DNA from 4 places in the Kitasatospora sp. NPDC058184 genome. Region 4 is predicted to be linked to each of the others. Evidence: riboswitches for the same ligand, from Rfam matches in the RefSeq annotation. Region 4 holds a riboswitch; each other region holds the start of a gene.
What was found. A riboswitch is a leader RNA that binds a small molecule or an ion and turns the genes downstream of it on or off. The one in region 4 is predicted to bind cobalamin.
Positions count from the first base shown of each region.

Region 1: it holds a riboswitch for cobalamin, as region 4 does, so the genes downstream of both, ACFVXH_RS13415 (HoxN/HupN/NixA family nickel/cobalt transporter) here and ACFVXH_RS18100 (prenyltransferase/squalene oxidase repeat-containing protein) in region 4, are expected to answer to the same signal.
Region 2: it holds a riboswitch for cobalamin, as region 4 does, so the genes downstream of both, ACFVXH_RS20415 (cobalamin biosynthesis protein) here and ACFVXH_RS18100 (prenyltransferase/squalene oxidase repeat-containing protein) in region 4, are expected to answer to the same signal.
Region 3: it holds a riboswitch for cobalamin, as region 4 does, so the genes downstream of both, ACFVXH_RS09870 (iron ABC transporter permease) here and ACFVXH_RS18100 (prenyltransferase/squalene oxidase repeat-containing protein) in region 4, are expected to answer to the same signal.

Region 1 covers NZ_JBHVVE010000006.1:61,447-68,402, reverse strand. The annotation lists gene ACFVXH_RS13435 (CobW family GTP-binding protein) at 1-832, opposite strand, end outside; gene rpsN (30S ribosomal protein S14) at 838-1,143, opposite strand; gene rpmB (50S ribosomal protein L28) at 1,143-1,379, opposite strand; gene rpmG (50S ribosomal protein L33) at 1,525-1,689, shown strand; gene ACFVXH_RS13415 (HoxN/HupN/NixA family nickel/cobalt transporter) at 1,756-2,871, opposite strand; cobalamin riboswitch at 2,902-3,115, opposite strand; gene ACFVXH_RS13410 (metalloregulator ArsR/SmtB family transcription factor) at 3,198-3,581, shown strand; gene ACFVXH_RS13405 (hypothetical protein) at 3,704-5,377, shown strand; gene ACFVXH_RS13400 (AAA family ATPase) at 5,422-6,956, opposite strand, start outside.
Region 2 covers NZ_JBHVVE010000010.1:60,004-66,959, forward strand. The annotation lists gene ACFVXH_RS20400 (phosphatidylcholine/phosphatidylserine synthase) at 1-683, shown strand, start outside; gene ACFVXH_RS20405 (hypothetical protein) at 789-2,114, opposite strand; gene ACFVXH_RS20410 (alpha/beta hydrolase family protein) at 2,782-3,888, opposite strand; cobalamin riboswitch at 4,213-4,346, shown strand; gene ACFVXH_RS20415 (cobalamin biosynthesis protein) at 4,454-5,467, shown strand; gene ACFVXH_RS20420 (cobyric acid synthase) at 5,464-6,956, shown strand, end outside.
Region 3 covers NZ_JBHVVE010000004.1:279,671-286,626, reverse strand. The annotation lists gene ACFVXH_RS09900 (ABC transporter substrate-binding protein) at 1-322, shown strand, start outside; gene ACFVXH_RS09895 (amino acid ABC transporter permease) at 360-1,334, shown strand; gene ACFVXH_RS09890 (amino acid ABC transporter ATP-binding protein) at 1,331-2,134, shown strand; gene ACFVXH_RS09885 (CGNR zinc finger domain-containing protein) at 2,248-2,829, shown strand; gene sodX (nickel-type superoxide dismutase maturation protease) at 2,837-3,199, opposite strand; gene sodN (superoxide dismutase, Ni) at 3,476-3,871, shown strand; cobalamin riboswitch at 3,953-4,078, shown strand; gene ACFVXH_RS09870 (iron ABC transporter permease) at 4,201-5,280, shown strand; gene ACFVXH_RS09865 (ABC transporter ATP-binding protein) at 5,277-6,080, shown strand; gene ACFVXH_RS09860 (ABC transporter substrate-binding protein) at 6,097-6,956, shown strand, end outside.
Region 4 covers NZ_JBHVVE010000008.1:253,450-260,405, reverse strand. The annotation lists gene ACFVXH_RS18110 (CbiQ family ECF transporter T component) at 1-69, opposite strand, end outside; gene ACFVXH_RS18105 (hypothetical protein) at 74-1,180, opposite strand; gene ACFVXH_RS18100 (prenyltransferase/squalene oxidase repeat-containing protein) at 1,177-4,026, opposite strand; cobalamin riboswitch at 4,133-4,277, opposite strand; cobalamin riboswitch at 4,356-4,432, shown strand; gene ACFVXH_RS18095 (hypothetical protein) at 4,565-5,977, shown strand; gene ACFVXH_RS18090 (flagellar hook-length control protein FliK) at 6,062-6,532, opposite strand; gene ACFVXH_RS18085 (prenyltransferase/squalene oxidase repeat-containing protein) at 6,562-6,956, opposite strand, start outside.

The sequences.
Region 1 (6,956 bases), on a different contig from region 4:
ACCGGCCGCGGCTGCGCTGCGCCGCCGGGACGAGCAGTTCCAGCGCCCGGTGCAGCCGCTCGGGGTGGAGCGGTCGGCGGCGCTCCCACAGCAGGGTGGCGACGCCCGCCTCGTCCCGCTCCTGCGGCAGCAGCGCGAGCGCCGGGTTGACCCGGTCGCGGGCGGCGGCCACGTCGAAGCCGCCGAGCGCGGCCCGGGTGAGCGCGCCGGTGCCGAGCCGGACGGTCCGGGCGGTGGCGTGCAGCTGGCGCAGGAGGGCGAGCCCCGGCGCGTGCGCCGCGGCGCGCGGCACGGTGAGCGTGCCGGCGTACTCGATCTGGTGGGCGAGCGCCTCGGCGCGGGTCCGGTCGTCGCGCGAGGCGGTCTGCTCGCCGTGCTCCACCAGGTCGTCGGGGACGGAGAGCTCGCCGACCAGCCGGTCCGGGTCGACGGCGGTGACCACGCCCGCCAGTTCGACGGCGTCGTCGAGCGGCCGCCCGTCCACCTCTCCCCCGGCGATCACCTCGACCGCGGGGTGCGGGTCGCTGCCGCCCCACAGTTCGACGATCGCCAGTCCGTACCGGCCGCCGTCGGCGATCTCCAGCAGCCGGGGCAGCAGGTCCTCGCGCAGGGCGCAGCACGGGCAGTCGTTCGCCAGCGGGACGTCGGCCACGTCGAAGGCCCCGGCGGCGTCGCGCAGCTCGCGGCGGACGGTGCCGAGCGCGGCGTCCCGCAGGTCGTGGTGCAGGACCACGGCGTCCACCGCGGCCGCCGCCAGTTCCTCGACGGCGGCCCGGCGCTGCTCCGCGTGCAGGCCGGCGACGACCACCACCGGCAGCCTGGTCCCGTCCACGGCGCTCACCAGCTCGCCTTGCGGACGCCGGGCAGGTGCCCGGCGTGGGCGTGGGCGCGCAGGTTGACCCGGGAGAGGCCGAAGGCCCGCAGGTAGCCGCGGGGCCGGCCGTCCACGGCGTCCCGGTTGCGGACCCGGGTGGCGCTGGCGTCGCGCGGCTGGCGGGCGAGCTCGGCCTGGGCGGCGGCGCGCTCGGCGGGGCCGGTGCCGGGGTGGGCGATGGTCCGCTTGAGCTCGGCCCGGCGCTCGGCGTGGCGGGCGACGACGGCGCGCCGCCGCTCGTTCTTGGCGATCTTGCTCTGCTTGGCCATCAGACCTTCTCCCCCCGGGCGCGGATGCGGGCGACGGCGGCCTCGATGCCGATCGCGTCGACGGTGCGGATGCCCTTGGCGCTCAGCGCCAGCCGGACGTACCGGCCCTCGCCGGGCAGCCAGTAGCGCTTGCGCTGGATGTTGGGGTCGAAGCGGCGGCCGGTGCGGCGGTGCGAGTGCGAGATCGCGTTGCCGAAGCCGGGCCGGCGGCCGGTGAGTTGGCAGCGGGCGGACATGGGTGCTCCCTGGCGTCCGGGAATGGGCAGGACCGGGCTCACGTTACACCAGATGAAAATGACTTCCATTTTGATGTACGGTTCGAGCCAACCCCTCGGACCGGAACCCGAGACCCCGACCCCCCAGACCCCAGGAGGACGTCCCATGGCCCGCAGCGAACTGCGCCCGGTGATCAGGCTCCGCTCCACCGCCGGCACCGGCTTCACCTACGTGACCCGCAAGAACCGCCGCAACGACCCGGACCGGATGGTCCTGCGCAAGTACGACCCGGCCGCGGGCCGGCACGTCGACTTCCGCGAGGAGCGCTGACCCCGGACACGCGAACGGCGCCTCCCCGGACTCGGGGAGGCGCCGTGGGTGGCCGGGCCGCTCGGCTCAGGAGCCCTCGGGCGTCCAGCGCTGCTCGACCCGGGCGAGCTTCCAGTACCCGATCGCGATCGCCCAGACCACCACGAACAGCCCGGCGATGGCGTAGCCCACGTTGTCCAGCGAGATGTCCGCGACGAACCCGGTGACCGGGTCGGTCAGGTCGAGCTTCTCGTGCAGCACCCCGACCAGCTCGATGGTGCCGATGATGAAGGCCACCGCGATCGACAGACCCGTGATGGTCAGGTTGTAGTACACCTTCCGGACCGGGTTGGCGAAGGCCCACTGGTACGCGAAGTTCATGAACGTCCCGTCCAGGGTGTCGAACAGGCTCATCCCCGCCGCGAACAGCAGCGGCAGGCAGACGATCGCGTACCAGGGCAGCCCGGAGGCCGCGCCCGAGCCGGCCATCACCATCAGGGTGACCTCGGTCGCGGTGTCGAAGCCCAGGCCCAGCACCATGCCCACCGGGAACATCTGCCCCGGCCGGGTGATCGAACGGGTCGCCCGGTTCAGCACCCGGGCCATGAAGCCGCGCGAGTCGAGGTGCGCCTCCAGCTCCTTCTCGTCGAACTTCCCGGCCCGCATCGAGCGGAACACCCTGAGGATGCCGAGCAGCGCCGCCAGGTTGAGCGCGCCGATCAGGTAGAGGAACACGCCGGAGGTGGTCGTCCCGATCACGCCCAGCCACTTGTGGGTGGCCGACTCGTCGTCCATCAGCGTGTTCGCCAGCTGCGCGCCGCCCGCCACCAGGGCGGCCATCAGCACCACCATCGAGGAGTGCCCGAGGGCGAACCAGAAGCCCACCGAGACCGGCCGCTTGCCGTCCGCCATCAGCTTGCGGGTGGTGTTGTCGATCACCGCGATGTGGTCGGCGTCGAAGGCGTGCCGCATGCCGAGGGTGTACGCGGTGATGCCGAGGCCCACCCCGAAGACCTGGGTACCGACCGCGTACCGCTCGGGCGCGACCAGGAAGATCAGCGTGCCGAAGGCCACCACGTGCATGGCCACGATCACCGCCATCAGCCCGGCCGTACGGACGGTGTCCTCGCGCCGCCATCTGAAGCTGGGCAGCACGGAAGGGGCCGGCTTCGCGCCGGCGGCAACGGTTTCGGGCAGGGTCATCTGCGGATCACGCTCCAGCACCTCGTGGAAAACCTCGTGAGATGCCGTGGCCGGTCTCCTGGCTGACGGGATACCCGTGCCCGCCTTCCCAGGTGCGCGAGGCACCCAGTGGCTCCGTGGGCACGGACGACGTTCCTCCGCGGGCGGAGGAACGACCCGATCACAGTGGCGAGGGCCGCTCCGGGCTGGGACCCCTGAGGGTCCGTCACCGGTCTTCCCGAGCACCACGGCGGGGAACACCGTAGGGGCCGCGCCCCGACCCGTGCAAGGCTGCGCACCTGCGCAGGTGTCCAGGATCACAGGCGACCGCCTGCAAGAATGTCCGCATGCATCTCGTACCGGCCGACCGCGCGGGCCACCGCACCATCGACGGGCACCGGGTCTGCGAGGCCATCGCCGCGATCGGCGACCCCGCGCACGTCCGGTCCTGGGCCGAGCGGTTCTCCCTGCTCGCCGACCCCGGACGGCTCGCCCTGCTGCTCGCCCTCCACCGGGCCGGCCCGCTCGCCGTCAGCGACCTCGCGGTGGCCACCGGCATGCGCGACCCCGCCGTCTCCCAGGCCCTGCGGCTGCTCCGCACGGCCGGCGTGGTCACCGGCGACCGGGACGGACGAGTGGTGCGCTACCGGCTCGTGGACGAGGCCATGCGCCCCCTCCTCGACGAGTGCGCCGCCGCCGAGCACCACGAGCCCAGCGCGGCGGTGGGCTGACCCCTCCCGCCGACGCCTGCCCGACCTGCTGACTCCCGCTCGGTCTGCCGACTCCTGCCCGGGCCGCTGACTCCCGCTCGGGAAGGCGCGCCGCGAACGGCCCCGGCCAGTACGATCATGATGTGCCGTCCCACCCCCATGCCTGGCCCGCCGACCGCTGGAACACCGACCCGGTCAAGGCCCGCGTGCTGGCGGTCGCCCGCACCCTCACCTCGGCCACCCGGGTGCTGGACGTCCTCTCCCTGCTGAGCCCGCACGGCATCGAGTGGTACTTCACCGTCAACCCCGGTTCCGTCTTCGCCGACCGCGCCCTGGACGACTACCTGCACGGCCTGTCCGGCTTCACCGTGCTGGACTGGGACGACGCCGTCCGCCACCGCTTCGACCTGGCCGTCGCCTGCGCCGTCCACTCCTCCATGCACCGCCTGGACGCCCACCTCGTCGTCCTGCCGCACGGCGCCGGCTACAACCGCCTGGTCACCGAGTCCACCGGCGACACGGTCAGCGCCGCCGGCCTGTCCCGCAACGAACTCACCCACCGCGGGCGGGTGTTCGTGGACGCCCTCGGGCTCTCCCACCCCGAACAGCTCGACCGGCTGCGGACCTCCTGCCCCGAGGCCCTGGACGTCGCCCGGGTGGTCGGCGACCCGTGCTTCGACCGGATGCTCGCCAGCCGGCGCTCCCGGGACGGCTACCGCGCCGCGCTCGGCGCCGTCGGCGGCCGACGGCTCGTCGTCGTCAGCTCCACCTGGAGCGAGCACTCGTTATTCGGCCGCCACCCCGACCTGCCCCGGCGGCTCGTCCGCCAACTGCCCGCCGACGAGTACACGGTGGCCGTCGTGCTGCACCCCAACGTGTGGAGCCGCCACGCCCCCGGGGCGCTGCTCGACGACGCCCGCCGGATGGGCCTGCGCCTGATCCCGCCCCACCAGGGCTGGCAGGCCGCGCTCGTCGCCGCCGACTGCGTGATCGGCGACCACGGCTCGGTCACCGTCTACGGCGCCGCCCTGGAACACCGCACCATGCTCGTCGCCACCGGCGCCGCCGAACTCGACCCGCGCTCCCCCAGCTACGCCTTCGGCCAGGCCGCCCCCGTCCTCGACCCGGACGGGGACCTCGCCGCCCAGCTCGAACAGGCCCTCGCCGAGGCCCCGGCCGGCCTGCGCGAGATCACCGACCGCTCACTCGCCCACCGCGGCGAATCCGCCCGGCTGCTGCGCCCGCTGCTCTACTCCTTCCTGGACGGCCTGGACGAACCCGGGGACGAACCGGCCCTGCCGCCCTACCCCAGGCCCGTCCCCTGCCCCGGGGCCACCGAGTGGCCCACCGCGTACGACGTCGAGGGCAGCACCGAGGGGACCGAGGTGAGCCTGCGGCGCTACCCCTTCCACCCGGACGACCACACCCCGCGCGGCTTCCACGCCCTCACCGACGAGCACCCGGGCGACGCCCTGCGCTACACGGCCGAGGTGATCGCCCGCACCGAGGCGCACGCCGAACGCCCCGCCACCCGCTGGCTGGCCGACACCGCCGCCGAACTGCCCGGCCTCGCCGTCGCGGTGGCCGCCCTCGGCCCGGCCCGCCACCTGCTCCGGCTGCACGCCGGCCGACTGCTGGAGGCCCGCGCCGAACCGGACTGGGGCCGCCCCGACCCCGCCGTCGACCCGCTGTTGCTCGGCTCCGCCGTGGCCTGCTGGCTCGCCGACGGCGGCGACCCGGCCGGCCTCCCGGAGCACGGACTCACCGTCCGCACCGGCGGGGACCGCACCCGGGTGTCCTTCCGTACCGGGCCCTGACCCCGCCCGCCCGCTACGGACCGCCCCTCGGCCCGGACCGCCCCTCAGCCCGCCAGCTGCCGCAGCCGCTCGCGGCTGCGCTCCGCCAGCTCCGCGTCGTCCAGCTCCTCGGCGAGGGTGACGAGCAGGGTGTGGGCCTGCGCCTCCTTCGCGTACTGGTTCCGCTCCTTGGCCTGCCGGGCGCAGTCGTCCGCGTGGGCAACGGCGAGGTCCAGCTGCCCGAGGGCCCGGTGGGCCCGGGCCCGGACCAGCGGCAGCTTCATCAGCATGTCGTTGTCCCGCGTCCGCCCGGCCCGGGCGGTGGCCTCGGCCAGCAGGGTCAGCGCCTCCTCCGGACGGCCGTCGGCGATCAGCGCCTGCGCCAGGTTGTAGCTCTGGACGATCTCGCCGTGGTCGTCGCCCCGGTTCTCCGCCAGGGCCAGGGTGAAGCGCTCCACCGCGTCGCCCGGGCGGCCGTCGGCCAGGCAGAGCAGGCCGTCGGTCTCGTAGAGCACCCCGACCACCCGGCGGTTCGTCACCAGCGGGACCAGCTCCGTGGCGAGCGCCAGCTGCTCGGCGGCGAGCCGGTACTCCTTGCGCTCCTGGTGGGCGCGGGCGAGCTGGTTGCGCATCTTGACCACGGCGGCCGGCTGGTTGTCCCACTGGGCCGACTCGATGCCGAGCCGGTGGGTGGCGATCCAGTCGTCGTAGAGCTTGCGGCCGTGGTACAGCGGCCAGAGCGACTCGCAGAGCCGCCACACCTCGCCGTGCCACCCCTGCGCGGCCGCCTCCTCCACCACCGCGCGGAAGTCGGCGCGTTCGGCGTACAGCCACTCCAGGGCCGCGGCGTCGGAGGCGAAGCCGGGCAGGTCGTCGCCGCTCGGGTCCTGCAGCCGGAGCCGGTCCCTGCCCATCGTCCGGTCGGCGAGCGACGCACGGCCCCGGAAGTACGCCACGACGCCGGCGAGGAGCCCGGCGCGGTCGGGCACCTCCCGCGTCCGGCCGTAGGCGTGCAGCCGCACCACGTCGTGGGCCCGGAATCGGTCCTCGCCGTCGTCGTCCACCACCTCGTCGAGCACGTGGACGCCACGCAGCTCCCTGACCGCCTGCTCGGCGCGCTCGACGCCGACCGCCCGCGCCAGTTCGGCGGACACGAAGGGGCCGGGGTGCACGCCGATCAGCTGGTAGAGCGCCCGGCCCGGCGCCGACAGCCGCTCGTGGACCAGGTCGTACGTCGCGCCGAGATCGCTCTCCTCGTCCTCCAGCATCGCCAACCTGCCCTCCCGGTCGTGCAGTTCGGCCACCACCCGGCCGACCGGCAGGCTGTCCCGGTCCAGCAGCTGGCTCCCGACCGCGTTCAGCGCGAGCGGCAACCCGCCGCACAGCTCGACCAGTTCGGCCAGTTCCCCGTCGGTTCCCCGCCCGGAGCCCACCCAGCCCCGCACCAGTTCGGCGCCCGCCGCCGCGCTCAGCGGCCCGAGTCGGCGCACCTCGGCGCCGTCCATCCGCAGCGCGGGCAGCCGCCGCCGGCTCGCGACCACCACCAGCCCGCAGGCGGGGAGCAGCGCCCGGACCTCCGCGGCGTGCTCGACGTTGTCCA
Region 2 (6,956 bases), on a different contig from region 4:
TCCCGCACATCACCAACCCGGACGCCGCTCCGGACCGGCACAGCGCCGCCACCGCGGTCACGCTGCTGCTGATCGGCTCGATGTGCGACCTCTTCGACGGGCTGGTGGCGCGCAAGCTGCGCTCCTCCGCCCTCGGAGCGGAACTGGACAACCTCGCGGACCTGATCAGCTTCGGCATCGCGCCGGCCTACTTCGTCGCGGTCTGGGGCATGGTCTCCCCGGGTTCCAACAGCAAGCTGTCGGCGCTGATCGCGCTGACCGTACTGCTCGCGGTGGTCCTGCGGCTGGCCCGCTTCTCGGCCGTCAAGATGCGGCCCGGGGTGTTCCAGGGCATGCCCTGCCCGATGGGCGCGATGACGGTGATCGCCATCGTGCTGCTCGACCCGCCGTTCCTGCCCGGTCTGCTCGCCATCTTCGGCGCCGCGTACCTGATGGTCAGCCGGATCGAGTACCCGAAGCCGCAGGGGCTGCTGGCCACCGCCACGCTCTGCTGGGTCGTCGTCGCGATCGGCTGCCTGGCCGCCTGGGCGACCGGGCTGCCCGGCGGCGACAGCCTGATGCACGTCGGCGCGTTCGCCCAGATCACGCTCGCCGCGATGGCGCCGCTGCTGGTCATCCGCCGCAAGGTGGGGCAGAAGGTCGGCGACGTCCGCGCCCGGCGGGCGGAGTCGCGGCTCGGCTGAGCCGTCCCACGACCGACATGGGGAAGGGCCCGGAACCTGATGGTTCCGGGCCCTTTCCGTGTTCCCGTGTTCCTGTGCGCCCGTGTTCCCGTGCGCCCGTGCGGCTCAGGCGCCGCCGGTGTGCACGCTGAACGCCGAGCGGCGGGCCGCCCGGGCCACGCCCGGGTCCGGGTGCACGCTCGAGACCGCCGTCAGCACCGAGGCCGCCCGCGGGTGGCCGGACTGCCGGGCCCGGGCGAACAGCCGGACCGGGTCGCCCGCCGCGGCGCCCTCGACGTGGCCCACCAGCAGCTCGGTCTCGCCGTGGTCGAGCACCGCGGCCGCGGTGTCCACCCAGAGCCAGGCCGCGTCCTCCGCGCCCAGCACGTCCGCCGGGGCGACGCCCTCGTCCGCGCGCTCCGCCAGCCACAGCAGCGCGTACGGGCGCAGCACCGGCTCGTCCACCGCCGCGCGCACCGCCTGCTCGGCCGGTCCGCCGGCCACCCGCAGCGCCTCGAAGGCCAGCCCGCGCACCAGCGCGTCGTCGCCCTGGGCGGCGTCCAGCAGCTCGCCCACCGCCCGGTCGGCCGGACGGGCCGCGACCCAGGCCCGGAACTCGGCGCGGGCCGGGCCCGGCGAGTAGTCCGCGCAAGCGTTCAGCAGCTCGAAGGCGCTCTGCTCGATGTGCCCGGCCGCGGTCTGCGCGACCGTGCAGATCTCCTCCAGCTTCGCCCGCACCGCCCAGTGGCCGAGCGGCGACAGCTCCGCGGCGTCGTTCCTGCGCACCAGGGCGCCGACGGCCGCCAGGCCGTCCAGCATCCAGTCCAGGACGGCGGCCACGTCCGAGGGCGCGGCCGGGGTGTCGATCTGCGGCGCACGGCAGGTGCCGCGGACGGCGGAGACGGCCGAGGCCGCGTGCGGCACCGGCGACAGGCCGGGGCCGCCGAGGCCGGTGCCGACCCGGCGCTCGTCCAGGCCGCGGCGCAGCAGCTCCAGCAGCTCGCTCTCGGCGACCGGGCCGTCCACCAGGTGCAGGAAGGAGAGCAGCTGCGGGGCCTGGTCCACGGCCTGCCCGGCCAGGACGGCGAAGACGCCGCGCAGCGCCGCGGGCGGCACCGGGGCGAGCAGGGTCCAGGCGTCGAACAGCGCCGACCAGCCGCGCACCACGGCCTCGTCGTCGTGCTCCCAGGCGTGCAGGCGCCAGCCGGGGCCGGCTCCGCCGTCCCGGGCCTCCACCAGGCCCACCAGCAGCGCCTGACCCCACGCCTTGGCGGCGGCACCGACCGTCATGGCCAGGGCCCGGCCCGCCGCGCGGGCGTCGTCCGGGAGCAGCTCGCCGCGCTTGTCGACCTCGGCCAGCTCACCGGCCCAGCGGGCGACCCGGACGGCGTCCACCAGCATCCGGCGGGCCAGCGGCGCCAGCTCGGAGGGTGCCGGAAAGCCCTCCGGCACGGGAACCCTGCCCCGCCCGGGAGCCGGAGCGGGCCCTCGTCGCCGGGGTACTGCGTTACGGGGGACTCCCGCCCCGCCCGGCCTGCCACCGGCGGGCCGTTGGGCCGTTCCGGGGAGACGGGTCACCGTCGCACCGGTACCGATCGTCGGCGGGAGCGGGGCATCACGGTCGCGCGGGTTCCGAGACGTCACGTCGAGCAGTCTTCCCCTTGTACCGGCCTTCTGTCACATCCGGTTGTCCGTACGACCGGGCGACCGCCGGTGGCACCTCCGCAAGATCGGGCAACAACGGCAAACCGCCTGGCCGGAAACGTGTGACCTGCCCATGCCACAGGGGGCGGGCCGGTTGCCCGGAATGCTCGGGCGGTCACCGTGCGTACGGGTGGGGGGTAAGGGGCCGGGCCAAATATTGCTCCTGACAGCCGAGGGGCCCGTACGGGGGCGTTTCGGCCCGGCGACGCCCGGCAGGACTGTCCAGCCCGAATCCGGACGGATGGTGGGCGGCGTGATCGGGATCGAGCCGCACCGGAAGTCGGCCGGGCCGACTTTTCACGCGGGCCCGGAGGAATGGGAGGAACGTTCATTCCCGGACGGGGGGAATCGCACCGGGAAAAGCGGCGGGGACCAGCCGAAAACGCCCTCGCGCACAGGGGGGGTGGTTGAGCCCCTAGAGGAGCGGGGTGAGCCAGCGGCGGAGGAGTTCGGTGTAGCGGTCGGGGGCGGTGTTCCAGAGGGTGGCGTGGTCGGCGCCGGGGAAGGGCTGGAGGCTCACCACGTCGCGGCGGGCGGCGGCCAGCTTCTCGGCGGCGCCGAAGGGCGCGATCCGGTCCTCGGGGCTGTGCAGGAGGAGGGTCGGCACCCGCAGGTCGGTGCCGTCGGCGATGCGGCCGAAGTCGGCGAGGTCGACCCCGGTGCGGCCCTCGGCGGCGAGGGCGCCGAGCTCGGCGGCGACGCCCTGGAAGCCGGCCCGAGCGGCGTCCCGGCGGGCGGAGGCGGGCAGGTCGAGCACGGGCGAGTCGAGGATCAGACCGCGGACGGCGTGCGACCAGGCGGAGCGGGCCACGGTCTGCAGCACGATGGTCGCGCCGACGGACCAGCCGTACAGGATCACCTTGCCCGCGCCGCTGTCGAGCGCCAGCCGTACCGCCGCCTCGATGTCGCGCCACTCGGTCTCGCCGAAGTGGCTGAGCCCGTCCGGGGAGGCGGGGGCGCCCCGGTCGCCGCGGTAGGTGACGGCGAGGGCGGGCAGGCCGAGCCGGTCGAGGACGGGGAGCACCGGGAGGGTCTGCCGGCGGTCGTCGCCGGGGCCGTGCACCAGGATCACCCAGGTGCCGCGCTTGCCGTCGAGCCGCCAGGCGGGGAGGGCGCCGAGCTCGCCGTCGGCGGTGGTGTCGGAGAAGGCGAGGCCGAGCGCCTCGGTGGGGTCGCCGAGGTGGACCTGCGGGGTGAAGCGGACCTCGGTGCCGGGGACGAGGGTGCCCCGGTCGGCGCGGACCAGCCGACGGGTGACGCCCTGTTCGTCGGCGTGCAGCACCTCCTCGACGACCGCGTGCCCGCCGTCCGCCCACTCCACCGCCCAGCGGCCGGGGCGCAGGCTCGCGGGGCCGCGGGTGAAGGTGACCCGGCCGGCGGCGAGGGCGCGGACCTGGACCGGCCCGGACTCCTGGACGGCGGTCACCGGACGGACCATCCGCTCGGAGGCCCGGCGGCCGACCACCAGCACGGCGGCCCCCACCGCGGCGGCCGCCACGACGGCGGCGGTTCCCCAACGCATCTCGCTCCCCGCTCTGTTGTTCACGGACGTCGTTCACGGACGTTCTTCACGGACCGGACGGTGTTCGAGCCCCAGTTCACCGGCGCTCCGCCCGAGCGGCCACCGGGCTGGGCCGTCCGGGTCACCCGGCGGGCGCTCCCGGGGTGCTCAGGGCGGTACTCAGGGCGGTACTCAGGGGGTGCCCGTGGCGGGGGTCGGGGCGGGGCCGCGCCGGGCGATCCGACAGGGCGTCAGCGGCGTCCCCGTGTGACCAACCCCTCCGTGACCTCGGTTGACTCCCGGTTCGGGCCCGTGATGGGATCCTGGGGCCAAACGGAGGCATGGAGAGGAAGCCGGTGGAAGTCCGGCGCGGTCCCGCCACTGTCACCGGGGAGCACGCTCGGAACATCGCCACGGCGGGCCGTCGACGGCCGCTGGAAGGCTCCGGGGGTGCGTTCGACCCGGAAGCCAGGAGACTCTCGCCGCCGTCACGTCGATCCAGGGCGCGGACCCTGAGTGAGGACACGCACGCGATGCAGGCTGCCCCGCCCGGCCGGACTCCGAGCTGCCCTCCGCCGTGCGGCCGATGACCCCGCGCGCGCCTTCCCCCGCTCCGCGCCCGCTGACCCGAGCCTCGCGCCCGCTGGCCCGCGCCGCCGTGTTCGCACTCGGTGCCGCCGCGGGCTACGCCGCCGACGCCCGCTTCGCCGACCCCCGCCGGGGCCACCCGGTGGCCGTCTTCGGCAGCGCCGCGACCCGGCTGGAGCGGCGGCTGTGGCGCGACGACCGCGCCGCCGGGGCCGGGTACACCGCGCTGTGCGTGGGCGCGGTCGCGGCGGGCGCGCTCGCCCTGGACCGTACGGTGGGCCGGCGCCCGCTGGGCCGGGCGGCGCTGGCGGCGGCCGCGACCTGGACGGTGCTCGGCGGCACCTCGCTGACCCGGGAGGCCCGCACCATCGGCCGCTCGCTGGCCGCCGGCGACCTCGCCGCCGCCCGGGAGCGGCTGCCGCACCTGTGCGGGCGGGACCCGAGCGCGCTGGACGGGCAGCAGATCGCCCGGGCGGTGGTCGAGTCGGTGGCCGAGAACACCGCCGACGCCGTGGTGAACGCGCTGACCTGGGGCGCCCTGGCCGGCACCCCCGGCCTGCTGGCCTTCCGCGCCGTGAACACCCTGGACGCCATGGTCGGCCACCGCTCGCCCCGCTACGCCCGGTTCGGCTGGGCCTCGGCCCGGCTGGACGACGTGGCGGGCTGGCCGGGCGCCCGGCTGACGGCGCTGCTGACCGTGGCCGCCGCCCCCGAGCCCCGGACCGCCTGGCGGGTCTGGCGGCGCGACGGCTCCGCGCACCCGAGCCCGAACGCGGGCCAGGCCGAATCGGCGTTCGCCGGCGCGGTGGGCGTCCGACTGGGCGGCACGCTGCGGTACGGCGAGCGGGTGGAGCACCGGCCTGTCCTGGGCGCGGAGCTGCGGCCGGTGACGGTGGACGACATCGAGCGGGCCTGCGCGCTCTCCCGGCGGGTGGGCGCACTGGCGCTGGGTACGACGGTCGCGGGGCACGTCCTGCTGCGGGCACTGCTGAAGAAGAGGGGACGGGCATGAGCAACGCACTGCTGGTCGCGGGGACGACCTCGGACGCGGGCAAGAGCGTGGTGACGGCCGGGATCTGCCGGTGGCTCGCCCGCCAGGGCGTACGGGTCGCGCCGTTCAAGGCGCAGAACATGTCGCTCAACTCCTTCGTCACCGCCGACGGCGCCGAGATCGGCCGCGCCCAGGCGATGCAGGCGCAGGCCGCCCGGGTGGAGCCGGAGGCGGCGATGAACCCGGTGCTGCTCAAGCCGGGCGCGGACGGCCGCAGCCAGGTGGTGCTGCTCGGCCGACCGGTGGCCGAGGTCGGCGCGCTGGACTACCGCGAGCGCAAGCCCGTCCTGCTGGAGCGCGCCCTGGAGTGCCTGGCCGACCTGCGCGGCCGCTACGACGTGGTGGTCTGCGAGGGCGCGGGATCGCCCGCCGAGATCAACCTGCGCGACCGCGACATCGCCAACATGGGCCTGGCCACGGCCGCCGCCCTGCCGGTGGTGGTGGTCGGGGACATCGACCGCGGCGGGGTCTTCGCGGCGATGTACGGGACGCTGGCGCTGCTGTCGGCGGAGGACCAGCGGCACGTGGCGGGCTGGTTCGTCAACAAGTTCCGCGGCGACGCGCGGCTGCTGGCGCCCGGGCTGGAGATGCTGCACGAGCTGACCGGCCGTCCGGTGCTGGGCACGCTGCCGATGCTGCCCGGGCTCTGGCTGGACGCCGAGGACTCGCTGGACCTGTCCACCGTGGCGGACCGGGCGGACGGGCCCGGGCCGCTCGGCGCGGACGTGCTGCGGGTGGCCGTGGTGCGCTTTCCCCGGCTGTCCAACTTCACCGACATGGACGCGCTCGCGCAGGAGCCGGGCGTGCTGGTCCGCTGGGCGACCAGGCCGGAGGAGCTGGCCGACGCCGACCTGGTGGTGCTGCCCGGTACCCGGGCCACCGTCGCGGACCTCGCCTGGCTGCGCGAGCGCGGCCTGGAGCCGGCCCTGAAGGCGCGGGCGGCGGCCGGACTGCCGGTCCTCGGGGTCTGCGGCGGCTACCAGATGCTGGCGCACTCGATCGTGGACGAGGTCGAGTCGAAGGCGGGCGCCGTCGACGGTCTCGGGCTGCTGCCGACGCGGGTGCGGTTCGGCGTCGAGAAGGTGCTGGCGCGGCCGGTCGGCGAGGCGTTCGGGCAGCGGGTCGAGGGCTACGAGATCCACCACGGGGTGGTGACCGTGGAGGGGGGCAGTCCCTTCCTGGACGGCTGCCGGGTCGGCCCGGTCTGGGGCACGACCTGGCACGGCGCGCTGGAGAGCGACGGGTTCCGCCGCGAACTCCTGCGCGAGGTCGCCGAGTTGTCCGGCCGGGCGTTCGTCCCGGCGCCGGACACCTCCTTCGCCGCGGCGCGCGAGGCCCGGCTGGACCGGCTGGGCGACCTGATCGAGGAGCACGCGGACACCGACGCGCTGTGGAAGCTGATCGAGGGCGGGGTGCCGGCGGCCGGATCGCTGCCGTTCCTCCCGCCCGG
Region 3 (6,956 bases), on a different contig from region 4:
CCAGAACGGCGGCGACAAGTTCGACCTCCAGACGGACGTCACCAACGCCGTGGTCTCCGGACGCGACCAGGCGATGATGGCCGACTCCCAGGTCGTCGACTACGCGATCAAGCAGTCCGGCGGCCAGCTGGAGAAGGTCGGCGAGACCTACGGCGTGGCCCCCTACGGCGTCGCGCTGGCCAAGGGCTCCAAGCTCACCCCGGCCGTCCAGGGGGCCGTCCAGTCGCTGATCGACGACGGCACCTACAAGCAGATCCTCGCCAAGTGGGGGGTCGAGTCCGGCGCCATCACCACCTCGACCGTCAACGGCGCCGTCAGCTGACCCTCGTCCGCTCCATCTTCTCCCCCGAGGCCACACCGTGAACTCTTTGGACAAGGGGACGGCGGAGCAGGGCCGGCCCGAGACCATCAAGGCCGTCCCCGTCCGCCACCCCGGACGCTGGGCCGGCGCCGTCGTCATCGCCGTACTCGCGGCGATGCTGGTGAGCGCCCTCTTCACCAACCCCGCTTTCAAGTGGGACATCGTCGGTCAGTACCTGTTCCACGACAGCATCATGCACGGCCTGCTGGTGACGCTGGAACTGACCGTGCTCGCCATGCTCATGGGTGTGGTCGGCGGCATCGTCCTCGCGGTGATGCGCCTGTCCCCGAACCCGCTGCTGGCCGGCGTCGCGTGGGTCTACATCTGGATCTTCCGCGGCACCCCGGTGCTGGTGCAGCTGGTGTTCTGGAACTTCCTCGGCCTGATCTGGGCCAAGCTGTCGATCGGCGTCCCGTGGGGCCCGGAGTTCTGGTCCGAGCAGACCAACGTGCTGATCCCGACCTTCGTCGCCGCGCTGCTGGGCCTCGGCCTCAACGAGGCCGCCTACATGGCGGAGATCGTCCGCGGCGGCATCCAGTCGGTGGACGAGGGCCAGACCGAGGCCGCGCACGCGCTCGGCATGAGCCGGTTCCAGACCATGCGCCGGATCGTCCTGCCGCAGGCCATGCGGGTGATCATCCCGCCGACCGGCAACGAGACCATCTCGATGCTGAAGACCACCTCGCTGGTCTCCGTGATCTCCCTGGAGGAGATCTTCCGGGCCGGCCAGGTCATCTACTCCCGGAACTACCAGAACATCCCGCTGCTGATCGTGGTCAGCCTCTGGTACCTGTTCTTCACCTCGGTGCTGACCATCGGCCAGTACTACATCGAGCGCCACTACGCCCGAGGTTCCAACCGCACCCTCCCGCCCACCCCGCTGCAGCGGCTGCGGAGGCTGTTCGCCGGGAAGCCCGCCCCCAGGACGACCGCCGACGTCGTCCCGGGGCTCGAGGGAGGTGGTCACGTATGACCGATCTGACCAAGTCCCCCGCCGGCGGCGGCGCGTCCGGCGAGCCGATGGTCCGCGCCGAGAACGTGCACAAGTCGTACGGCCTGGTCGAGGTGCTCAAGGGCATCGACCTGGAGGTCAGGCAGGGCGAGGTGTTCTGCCTGATCGGCCCGTCCGGCTCCGGCAAGTCGACCTTCCTGCGGTGCATCAACCACCTGGAGAAGATCAACGGCGGCCGCCTCTGGGTGGACGGCGAGCTGGTCGGCTACCGGCAGAAGGGCGACCGGCTGCACGAGCTCAGGGACCGCGAGGTCGCCCTCAAGCGGCGCGACATCGGCATGGTCTTCCAGCGCTTCAACCTGTTCCCGCACATGACCGCCGTCGAGAACGTCATGGAGGCGCCGGTCCAGGTCAAGGGCGAGAGCCGGGCCGACGCCCGCGAGCGCGGGATGGCCCTGCTGGAGCGGGTCGGCCTCGCCGACAAGGCGAAGAACTACCCCTCGCAGCTCTCCGGCGGCCAGCAGCAGCGCGTGGCGATCGCCCGCGCGCTGGCCATGAAGCCCAAGCTGATGCTCTTCGACGAGCCGACCTCCGCGCTCGACCCGGAGCTGGTCGGCGACGTCCTCGACGTCATGCGCGGCCTCGCCGAGGAGGGCATGACCATGGTGGTCGTCACCCACGAGATGGGCTTCGCCCGCGAGGTCGGCGACGCGCTGGTGTTCATGGACGGCGGGGTGGTGGTCGAGTCCGGCAACCCCCGCGAGGTGCTCACCGACCCGCAGCACGAGCGCACCAGGGCCTTCCTCTCCAAGGTGCTCTGAGCCCGTACGCCCGGCGCCCGGCAGGCCACTCCTGCCGGGCGCCGTCGTTTTCCCCGCCCGGGTAATAGGCTGGAGGCAGTCAGCCCGTTACCGACCCCCCTGGAAGGACCCCTGTGGAGCTCGCCGCCTACGCCGATCTCGCCGTCCGGCTGGTGAACACCGAGGAGCCCGAGCGCGGCACCGACTCGCTGACCTCCGTGGAGGCGGTGCGCGGTCTCTTCTCCGACTCCTCGCGGGCCCGCTCGCTCGCCGACGAGTCCGACGTGCCCCGGCTGCGGGCGGTGCGGACCCGGCTGCGCGGGGTCTTCGAGGCCGCCGCCGGCGGGGACGAGATCCGCGGCGTCGACCTGCTGAACAGCCTGCTGATGGAGTACCCGGTCAGCCCGCTGATCTCCGGGCACGACTACCTGGACGACGCCGGGCGGCCGCGCTGGCACCTGCACCTGGCCGACAACTCCCCCACCGCCACCGCCCACTTCAGCGCGGTCGCCTGCATGGGCCTGGCCGTCCACCTCACCGAGCTGGGCGCCGACCGGCTCGGCATCTGCCAGGCCGCGCCCTGCCGCAACGCCTACCTGGACACCTCGACCAACCGCTCCCGCCGCTACTGCTCGGACCGCTGCGCGACCCGCGCCAACGTGGCCGCCTACCGGGCCCGCAAGCGCCTGGAGGCGGAGGCGGCGGCCCGGGCGTAGCGGCCCGCTAGACCTCCTCGACCCAGGCGCCGAGCCGGCGGGCCAGGCCCGGCACCCGGGCCAGCCGCGGGGTGAGCAGCAGCCGCTCCAGCCGGCGCCCCGGCGCCAGCCAGACCGGGCTCGGGCGCAGCCGCAGCAGCACCCGGCCGAGCACCAGCTCGTCCGGGACGGCGCCGTAGCTGCGGCTGTCGCTGTCCACCGGGCGGTTGTCGGAGAGCAGCCACCAGCCCGTGGCCCGGCGCTCGGCGGCCCGCTTCACCACCAGCAGGTCCTGCTGGAAGGGGTGCCGGAAGACCACCACCGCGCCGGGCCGGATCGGCGCGCCGTAGCGGACCAGCAGCCGGTCGCCCTCGCGCAGGGTCGGGACCATCGACGGCCCCGCCACGTCGACCAGCCCGAACGGCAGCGCGCCGCCCGGGCCGCGCTCCCCCGCCCCGGCGCCCTCCGCTCGCGTGCTCCGCGCCACGACTCCTCCTCCCGCCCCCGCTCGCGCCCCCAGTCTGCCGTACGGACCGCCGTCCGTCCGATGTCCGGATTGCGCCGGTTCCCGGTCCGTCTTTCGCCCTAGGCCCACCGCCCGATCGCGAAACCGGGAGGGCGGAAGGGTAATCTCGGGCGCGGGAAGACGATCTAAGGAAGGACTCCCATGTTCTCTCGTCTGTTTGCACCGCGCGCCACCGTCCACGCCCACTGCGACCTGCCCTGCGGCGTCTACGACCCCGCGCAGGCCAAGCTGGAGGCCGAGTCGGTCAAGGCCACCCAGGAGAAGTACCAGGCCAACGAGGACCCGCACTTCCGCGCCCGCGCCGTCATCATCAAGGAGCAGCGCGCCGAGGCCGTCAAGCACCACATCTCGGTGCTGTGGAGCGACTACTTCAAGGCCCCGCACTTCGAGAAGTACCCGCAGCTGCACCAGCTGATCAACGACACCCTGAAGGCCGCCTCGGCCGCCAAGGCGTCCACGGACCCGGCCACCGGCCAGGCCCTGCTCGACCTGATCGCCCAGGTCGACAAAATCTTCTGGGAGACCAAGCAGGCCTGAGCCTGACGCGTCGCCACCCGACCGCCCCCGTCCGCACCGCCGGACGGGGGCGGTCGTGCGTTCACGTCCGACCCGGCTCGGTAAGGGTTGCCTGCCCTGAGTGGCTGTTATGCTGCCAGGGCGTCCGAGGGGGAAGTCCGGTGCGAATCCGGCGCTGACCCGCAACGGTGAGCACGGCCCGTACCCGCCCGTACGGCCGCGCCAGCCCGATCGCCCTCGGCCGCCGACCTCCCGACAACTCGCCGCGGACTGCGAGGGGAACGGCGCCCCGGCACGCCCCCGGCCCGCGCCCGCCCCGGCGCGCTCCCGGCCCGAGGCAAGGCGCACCCGTGAACCGCGCACCCGTCAACCGTGCAGTCGGCCCGCCCGCTCGCCGAATACCCGTCGTCCCGCTCGCCGCCGGACTCGCCGCCGCCCTGCTGCTCTCCCTGGTCTGCGGGGTCGCCCTCGGCTCCTCCGGGCTCGGCCTGCCCCGGGTGCTGCGGCTCCTGGGCGCCGGGCTGACGGGCGGCCGGCTGGACGCGGACGAGGCGGCCGCGTACGCGATCGTCTGGGAGATCCGGCTGCCGCGCACCGTGCTGGCCGCCGTGGTCGGCGCCGGGCTGGCCGCCTGCGGGGTCGCCGTCCAGGCCCTGGTGCGCAACGCGCTGGCGGACCCCTTCGTGCTCGGCATCTCCTCCGGCGCGGCCGTCGGCGCCAACGCCGTGATGCTGTTCGGCGCCTTCGCCTCGCTCGGGGTGTGGGCGATCTCCGCCTCCGCCTTCGGCTCCGCGCTGGCCGCCATGACCCTGGTCTACGTCGCGGCCCGCACCGCGTACGGGCTCACCCCGCTGCGGCTGGTGCTCACCGGCACCGCGCTGTCCTACGGCTTCTCCGCCGCCACCACCCTGATGGTCTTCGCCGCCGACCGCGGCGAGGCCGCCCGGGACGTCATGATGTGGCTGCTCGGCAGCCTCGGCGGCGCCACCTGGGGCAAGGTGCCGATCGCCGCCGTCACCGTGCTGGCCGGGCTCGCCTACCTGGCCTGCACCGCCGGGCGGCTGGACGCGCTCGCGATGGGCGACGAGACCTCCGCCTCGCTCGGCGTGGACCCGGACCGGCTGCGCCGCGAGCTGTTCGTGGTGACCGCCGCCGTCACCGGCACCGTGGTCGCGGTCAGCGGAGCGATCGGCTTCGTCGGGCTGCTGATGCCGCACCTGGCGCGGATGCTGGTCGGCGCCGGGCACCGCCGGGTGCTGGTGGTCGCGCCGCTCGCCGGGGCGCTGCTGCTGGTCTGGGTGGACATCGCCTCGCGCACCCTGCTGGCGCCCGCCGAACTGCCCGTCGGGGTGTTCACCGCGGTGCTCGGCGTGCCCGCCTTCCTGGTGATGATGCGCCGCCGCGGCCAGGCCTTCGGAGGTGCCCGGTGACCGCGACGACCGACCCGACCCCGGTGCACGCCCAGGACCTCGCCGTCGACGGCGTCTCGGTGGAGCTGGCCGGCACCCGGCTGGTCCACGAGGTGAGCCTGGCGGCCGCCGCCGGACAGGTGGTCGGCCTGATCGGCCCCAACGGCAGCGGCAAGTCGACCCTGCTGCGCTGCGTCTACCGGGTGCTGAAGCCGGCCGGCGGCGTGGTCCGGCTGGCCGGCGACGACCTGCACGCCCTCACCGCCCGCGAGAGCGCCCGCCGGGTGGCCGCGCTGACCCAGGAGCACTCCGCCGAGTTCGACTTCACCGTCGCCGAGGTGGTCGCCATGGGCCGGCTGCCGCACCGCCGCGGCTTCGGCGCCCAAGTCGACGGGGACGAGCGGCGCTGCGCCGAGGCGCTGCGCAAGGTCCGGGCCGGGCACCTCGCCGAGCGGGGCTTCCTGAGCCTGTCCGGGGGCGAGAAGCAGCGGGTGCTGTTCGCCCGCGCGCTGGTCCAGGAACCGCGCCTGCTGGTGCTCGACGAACCCACCAACCACCTCGACATCGCGCACCAGTTGGAGGTGCTGGCGCTCGCCCGCGAGGCCGGTCCGACGGTGCTCACCGCGCTGCACGACCTCAACCTGGCGGCGGGCCACTGCGACCTGCTGTACGTCCTGCGGGACGGCCGGATCGTCGCCTCCGGGCCGCCCGACGAGGTGCTCCGACCCGCCCTGCTGGCCGAGGTGTTCGGCGTCCGGGGCACCCCGGTGCGCCACCCGGAGACCGGCGCCCTCCAGCTGCTCTTCGACCGCCTCCCCTGACCCCCAAGGAACTCCCGTGCGCACCAAGGCCGTTGCCGCCACCGCCCTGCTCGCCCTCGGACTCGTCGGCTGCGGCGCCGAGATCGCCCCGAAGGAGGCCGCCACCGCCTCCGCCCACTACCCCGTGACGGTGGACAACTGCGGGGAGAAGCTCACCTTCGCGCAGAAGCCCGCCCGGGTGGTGACCAACGACGTCAACATCACCGAACTGATGCTCTCGCTCGGCCTCGCCGACCGGATGGCCGGCTACGTGATGCCCGACGACAAGGGGAAGATCGACCAGGTCGCCTGGAAGGACGGCTACCAGCAGACCACCTGGCTCTCCAAGAAGATCCTCACCAAGGAGATCGCGCTGGACGCCAAGGCCGACCTGGTCTTCGCCGGCTGGCACTACGGCTTCGACGAGGGCAGCGGCGTCACCCCGCAGGCCTTCAAGGCGCTCGGCGTCGACTCGTACGTGCTCAGCGAGTCCTGCCGCAGCGGCAAGGGCACCGAGCGCGGCGTGATGGACCCGCTGGAGGCGCTCTACACCGACCTGGCCAACCTCGGCGAGATCTTCGACGTCAAGGACCGCTCCGACCAGCTGATCGCGGACTTCAAGGCGCGGATCGCCGCCGTCCCGCAGCCCGAGCGCCGCCCCTCCGTCTTCCTGTACGACAGCGGGCAGGACAAGCCGTACACCGCCGGGAAGTTCGCCGCCGCCAACGAGATCATCGCCAAGGCCGGCGGGACCAACATCATGGGCGACCTCGCCGACAGCTGGGTCACGGCCGGCTGGGAGAGCGTGGTGCAGCGCGACCCCGAGGTGATCGTGATCAACGACTACGCGACGCCGAAGGCCGAGGAGAAGCGGAAGTTCCTGACGTCCTTCCCGCC
Region 4 (6,956 bases):
CCGGCCCCCCGCGACCCGCCCGGGGGCGCGCTGCGGGGAGCCGGACTCGCGCTTGTCGAGCGTGCCCACCGGATCACTCGGCCCGTCGGCGGCGGCGCCGGGCGGCCACCACCGTGGCCACGCCCAGCGCCACGACGAGGACCGAGCCGAGCACGGCGGGGACCATCGAGCCGGAGTCGTGCGGGGCGTCGGCCACCGGGTTGGCGTCCACCACCCCGCCGGGCACGGCTGCCGCGGACGTGGGCCCGGCCTCGGCCGCGGCCGTCTGCGGTGTCGACTGGTCGCTCGGGGCGTCGGTCGGCGGGGCGGTGGACGGCTCGGCCGGCACCGGCGTGGGGTCGGGCGCACCCGACGGGGTGCTGCCGTCCCCCGGGGTGGCGGCGGGGTCCGTCCCCGGGGTCGCGGCGGACGCGGGCGGACGGGCTCCGCCGGGCTGGGGTGCGGCGGGGGCCGGGGCCCGTCCGGTCCCGGCGCCGCCGGTCGTGCCGGTGGATCCGCCGGAGCCGCTGCCGCCGGTCGTCCCGGCACCACCACCCGTCGACCCGCTGCCGGATCCGCCCGCCGCTCCGCCAGAGCCGCCCGTCGTGCCCTGGCCGGGGTCGGCCGGCTGCCCGCCCGGGCTGGAGTTGTGGGCCCGGACGCTGTCCGGCGAGATCGTCGGACGGCCTTCGGTGCCCTCGACGTTGGTGCCGCCGAAGATCCACAGGTCGACGCTGCCGGGCTTCGGCTGGTAGAGCATCGCGCCGAGCTGGCTGTAGGACCACTCGTTCTGGCCCGGATCGGCGTGCCAGTACGACCAGTACGCGGTGGCCGGGGGTGTCAGGACGCACTTCTCCTGGTCCGGCGTCGGGTACTGCTTGCCGCCCTGGAAGCCGCTGTAGCCGATCCGGCAGATGAAGGCCGGGCCGTCGTGGCCGGTGCCGGTGGTCTTCCAACCGCCCTGGTTGAGCAGGGTGAACCCGGTGGTGGGCGTGGTTCCGCAGGAGCGCAGCAGCGGGCCGCCCCACTTGCCGAAGTCCACGGCGAGTACGGCACCGGAGGTGGTGGTGCACTGCTCGATCGGCAACGGGGTCGCGGCGGCCGGGGTGGTGCCCGCGGCGACGCCGCCGAAGGCGAGGGCGAAGGTCAGCGACGCCGCCCCGGACAGCCGGGCGAGGCGCGTGCCGAGTCCCCGGCTCACCGGTGACGCCCCGGGGCGGCCGCGGTGCGACGACGGGCGACGAGGACGGCCCCGGCGCCGAGCGCGGTCAGCGCGCCGGCTCCCGCCGTCAGTGCCAGTGCCTGGCTTCCGGTACTGGCCAGGCCGCCTGAACCGGTCCGCACCGTCACGCCCCCTGCCCCGGCGGCACTGTCACCCTTCGGGGTGTCGATGCCGCCGGACGAAGGGGTGTCGGTGGCCGGGATCGGCGCGGTCGTCGTGGGCGAGCCCGCCGGGGTGCCGGTCGGCGTCCCGGTGGGACTGACCGTCGGGGTGGGCGTTCCCGTCGGGGTGGTGGTCGGCGTCCCGGTGGAAGTAGGCGTCGGCGTGCCCGCGAGGTCGCGGGACAGCGTCCCGAAGGAGATGCCGGTGGCACCGCCCAGCACCTGCGTGGACGCGCGGACGTCCGACCCCCGCTGCCCGGCCGCCGCGACGTTGAACCCGCCGTCGCCGTTCTGCTGCCCGGCGAGGAAGTCGAGCGCCTTGGCGATCTGTCCACCGTAGGCGGCCTGGCGCAGCGTCATGCCCTGGACGGCCAGCGCGGCCGAGTTGGTGGAGTCGCCGGAAGCGCCGGGGAAGCCGCCGTCGGGCAGCTGCCGCGCGGCGAGCCAGCCGAGCCCCTGGTCGACCGCCCGGGCGGCCTCGTCCCCGGGGACGAGGGCGAGGGCCATGACGGCCATCGCCGTGCTGTCCACGTCGGAGTCGCCGGTGGCGGGGATCAGGCTCGGCCAGGAGCCGTCCGGGTGCTGGAGGCCCTTCAGGTAGGCGATCGCGGGGGCGGCGCCGGTGGACTCCCCGGCCCGGAGCTGGGCCATGACGGCGAGCGCCTGGGAGAAGACGGAGGTGGCGTAGGCGTAGTTGCCCGGGGCGGCGCAGCCGATGGTCGCGTCGGCCTTGGCGCACACCAGCGCGGCGAGGGCGGCGATCAGGTCGTGGCCGCCGAAGTCCCGCGGGTTGCGGCCGACGGCCTCGGCGAGCAGCGCCTCCTTGCCGATGGACCCGCCGCCGGCGTACTCGGTGCCGATCGCGGTCCAGTCGTTGACGGTGCGCTCGCTCGCGTCCTTGCCCTGCTGATCGAGGAAGTCGACGATCCGGCGCAGCGCGGCGTCGTCGGTGCCGGTCGCGGCGAGGGCGTAGGCCCCGTCGATGGTCAGGCCGAAGTCGGCGAAGGCCGGGAAGCCCTCGTAGTAGTGGCCGTCGATCAGCCGGGCCGGGTCGGTGAGGTAGGCGCTCCCCTTGGCCGCGTCGGGTTTCCTCCCCGCGGGCGGGGTCGGCGTGGTGGTGGGGCCGTCCGGGTTGTGCCGGACGGTGGTGAGGTCGGTGCCGGTGAGGGCCAGGAGGGCCTGCTCGGTGGCGACGGCGTCCGGGTCGGTGGTCGACTCGTCGGGGCCGAAGCCGCCGTCCTTGCCCTGGCGGGCGGCGAGCCAGGCGGTGGCGGCGGCCCGGTGGGCGTCCTGGCCGGTGGCCCGGAAGACCTGGGCGGCGATCGCGGTGCTGGTGGTGTCGCCGGGGGCGCCGGGGTACGGGAGGAGGGAGCCGTCGGACTGCTGGCTCGCCGCGAGCTGGTCGGCGGCCTTCCCGGCGGCCGTTTCGTAGCCGGGGGCGGTCCGCAGGGCGAGGGCGGCAATCGCGGTGGCGGACGGGTCGGACTCGCAGTGGTCACCCGCGACGATCATCGAACCGGCCATGCCGCCGTCGGCGCACTGGAAGGCCGCGAACCGGGCGAGGGCCGGGGCGGGCGGTGTGACGCCGGCGCGCTGGAGGGCGATGACGCCGAGGGACTGGACCCAGGGCGAGGACGCACCGAGGAAGTCCCCGGCGGCGGTGCACCTGCCGTTCTCCCCCGCCCCCGTGCAGACGTGGCCGGTGAGCGCGGCGACCAGGTCCCGCCCGCCGAAGGCGCGCGGGTCGCGGCCGGTGCTCTCGGCGACGAGGGCCAGCAGGGCGGCGGCCCTGGTGTCCGGCGCGCCGGTCGGCCCGTCGGGGTGCAGGAACGCGTCGGTTTGGGCGTCGAGGAAGGCGACCACCTTGCGCAGCGCCGGGTCCTGCGTCCCCGCCGCCGCGAGCGCGATGGCGGTGAGGGCGGTCCGGGGGTAGTCGGGCCCCGGGGCGGCCCAGTTCTCCATGTGGTCGCCGCCGACCAGTTGGCCGGCCAGCCAGGCCGCGGCGGCCGCCGGGTCGCCCGTGGCGGAGGGGGATCCGGTGGGGCTCGGACTCGCGGTCGGGGTTGCCGAAGGGGAGGCGGAGGGCGAGGGGCCGCCGTTCCTGGCGCGGACGGAGTCCGGGGTGAAGTTCGGCGCCCCGCTGGTTCCGCCGATGTCCGTACCGCCGTAGACCCAGGCCTCGACCTCGCCGGGCTCGGGCTTCTGCGTGCCGGCCCCGAACCGGCTGTAGGACCAGGCCTGTTGGCCGGGTTCGGCGATCCAGTACGACCAGTACGCGGTGGCCTGCGGGGTGTTGACGCACGGCTCCTCGGCCGGTGTCGGGTACTGGGCGCCGCCGTTGAAGGTCCCGGTCCCGAGCCGGCAGATGAAGGCCGGTCCGTCGTGCTCGGTGCCGGTCGTGGTGAAGCCGGCGTTGTGCAGCAGGTTCATGCCCGTCGTGGGGTGGGCGTCGCAGCCCCGGACGACGCCGCCGCCCCAGTGGGTGAAGTCGACGGCGACGATCGCGCCCGTCGTCGCCGTGCACTGCTCGATCGGGTCGGCCGAGGCGGTACCCGGGTACCCGAGCAGGACCGTGCCGCAGGCGGCGGCCGCAACGGTGCCGGCGACCACCAGCGAGGCGAGGTCCCGGTTCCTGTGACGTGTGCGATTGCTGCTGACCCTCACGACGACTCCCTGGTCGGTCGACACGCGAGGCGACGGCGCAGCCGACGGTCGCCCGCGGGCACGGGGCCGTCGAAACCGCGTCGTAGTCCGCGACGACGCAAGTGCTCTGTGAACAGACCCCCGGTCCAGGCATTCCGGCTCACCCACCCTCAGGTGGGTCCACGGTTGCGGGTCAGCGCCGGAGTTGGACCGGCTTCCCCTGAATGCCGAGGGCAAAAAATCGGTTCATCAGACCACGCTGACCGACGGAGAGTCAACGGGTCGTCAGGTCGATCACATCACCTCGTCGGGCGACGGACCTGTGCGGTAGCGTCCGCGGTGGCCGAGCGGGGGAACCCGGTGCGAACCCGGGGCTGACGCGCAGCGGTGTGGGGCGGTGACCGTACCGTCCCGAGCCCGAATGCCCGCCCGGCCATGCACCACGGCGAATGCCGGCCCACGCGATCCGGGCGGCGACCGCTCCGGCAGTCGCGCGCCCCGAGCGGACGCGGGAGTCCCGGGGCAGGGTCGGCGCCCGCCACCCCAAGGAGCCTGTCCCGTGCCCCTCCGCACCCCGTCCCGCGCCGCCTCGGCGACCACCGTCGCGCTGACGGCCGGCGCCCTGCTGCTCTCCGCCGTCCCCGCCCACGCGACGGCCACCCCGGCCCAGATAGCCACCTCCAAGAGCACCGGCGTCACGTACCTGAAGTCCCTCCAGGCCGCCGACGGCAGCTACGTCACCGGCGGCGGACTCTCCAACGAGTGGGCGTTCAGCGCGCTCGCCGCCGCCGGAACGGCCGCCGCCGACGTGACCCCCGGCGGGGACACCGGCAAGAACGCCCGCCTCGTCTACCGCAACCAGCTCGCCGCCCCCGGCTGGCCCGGCACCTCACCCGTGGCCACGGACTACGAGCGCGCCGTCCTCAACGCCTACGCGGCCGGCATCGACCCCGCCCGCGTCGGCCCCGGCCGCAACCTCCTCGCCGACCTCACCGCCTACTGGCAGACCGCCGAACCCGGCTACTACGGCCCGTCCGCCAACTTCAACGGCACCGTCTTCGGCCTGCTCGCCCTCGCCGGCGCCAGGACCCAGGCCGGCGCCCAGCGCGCCCCGCAGCCGCTGCTCGACGCCTCCGTCACGGCCGTGCGCGCCAACCAGCACAACGACGGCGGCTGGAACTACAGCAAGGCCGCGGGCGACCCGACGGCACTCGCCCAGGGCAGCGACATCGACATGACGGGTGCCGCCATGGCCTCCCTCTGCACCGCCGGCGTGCCCAACACCGATTCCACGGTCGTCGCCGCCAAGAACTTCCTCAAGGGCAAGCTCGCCTCCTCCGGCGCCTTCAACGCCATGTTCGGGGTGAACACCGACTCCAACGGCTGGGCCGTGTCCGGCCTCAACGCCTGCGGCATCAACCCCCAGGGCACCGACTTCACCAGCGGCACCGGCAAGACCCCGGTCGACTTCCTGATCTCCCAGCAGTTCAAGCCCGGCGGCGGCTTCAAGTACCTTCCCACCGACACCAGCCCGTCCGCCTACGCCTCCGTCGACGGCCTGCGCGCCGTCGCCGGTGCCGGGTTCACCGCCACCCCGCCCGCCCCGACCACCGCGGGCGAGCCCGCCTGGGCCGCGACCACCGACTTCACCGCCGGCACCGCCGCCCGGCTCCCGCTGGTCGTCGACGACGGCACCGGCGCGCTCAGGGTCTGCGCCGTCACCCTCACCCCGACCGGCACCACCACGACCCTCGGCGACGTCCTCGACGCGGCCGCCACCGCGACCCCGAGCGGCTGCGTCACCTCCGTCACCCCGTCCACCGGAGGCGGCACCGTCACCGCGCTCAACGGCACGGCCAACGCCGGCTCCTCCACCTGGAAGCTCAGCCTGGACGGCGCCACCGCCACCCCGGCCGCCCGGGCCGCGACCGTCCACCTCGGCGACACCGTCTCGCTGCGCTACGGCGGCTGACCGCACGACGCGACGCAGGACGGGGGCACCGGCGCCCCGGCCCCTTCCGGAGAAGGGGGCGGGGCGCCGGTGGCCCTCCGCCTGTCAGGGCGCGGTGGTGCCCGGCTGCGCGCCGGCGCCGAAGGACCAGCCCTCGACGTCGCCGGGGGCCGGGTCGTAGCTGCCCGCGCCCAGGGTGCTGTACGACCAGGGGCCGCCGTGCTGGGCGTGCCAGTACGACCAGTAGGCGCTGCCGGTCGGGTTGGTGCAGGCCGTCGGCAGGGCGTTGATGGTGCAGACGAAGCCCGGGTAGCGCGGGTGGAAGGCGTACGAGAATCCGGCGCCGGTGAGCGCGGCCAGGCCGCTGGCCGGGTCGCCGGGCGCGCAGCCGGTCTGGATGCCGCCGCCGACGGCGGTGAAGTCGACCACGACGGTGACGCCGGTGGTGCCGCCGCAGGCGGCCGCCCGCGCCTGCGGGGCCTGGACGGCGCAGACGCCGAGCAGTCCGGCGGTGAGGGCCGCCGCGGCGGCGATCGACCCGAGCGTACGGCGGGCCGGGGTGGGGGTGTCGCCCATCGGTGAACTCCTCACGGTTTCAACGTGGTTCAGCGCGTGGCCGGGGCCGGCGGGCAGGCCTGGGTCGGGGCGTCGGGAGCGGCCCCGGAGGCGGAGAGCGTGGACAGCGGGGTGCCCGCGAGGCCGAGGACGGCCTGCGCCGTGGCCCGGGCCCCGTTGCCCGCGTTGAAGCCGGTCGCGTCGTAGGCGACGGCACCGCGGACCGCCGGGTCGGCGGAGCAGCCCTGCTGGAGCTTCACCAGCCGGCCCCACGCCTTGAGGCCAGGGCCGAGGCGTCCGCCGGAGAGCAGCGCCTGGGTGGCCAGGCCGGTGCTGTTGGCGTTGGAGGCGGTCGCCCCGGCGGCCGCGAAGCCGCCGTCGGCGTTCTGGTGGGCGGTGAGCCAGCCCAGGCCCGTGTTCGCCTTGGCGGCGCGGCCGGTGGCGG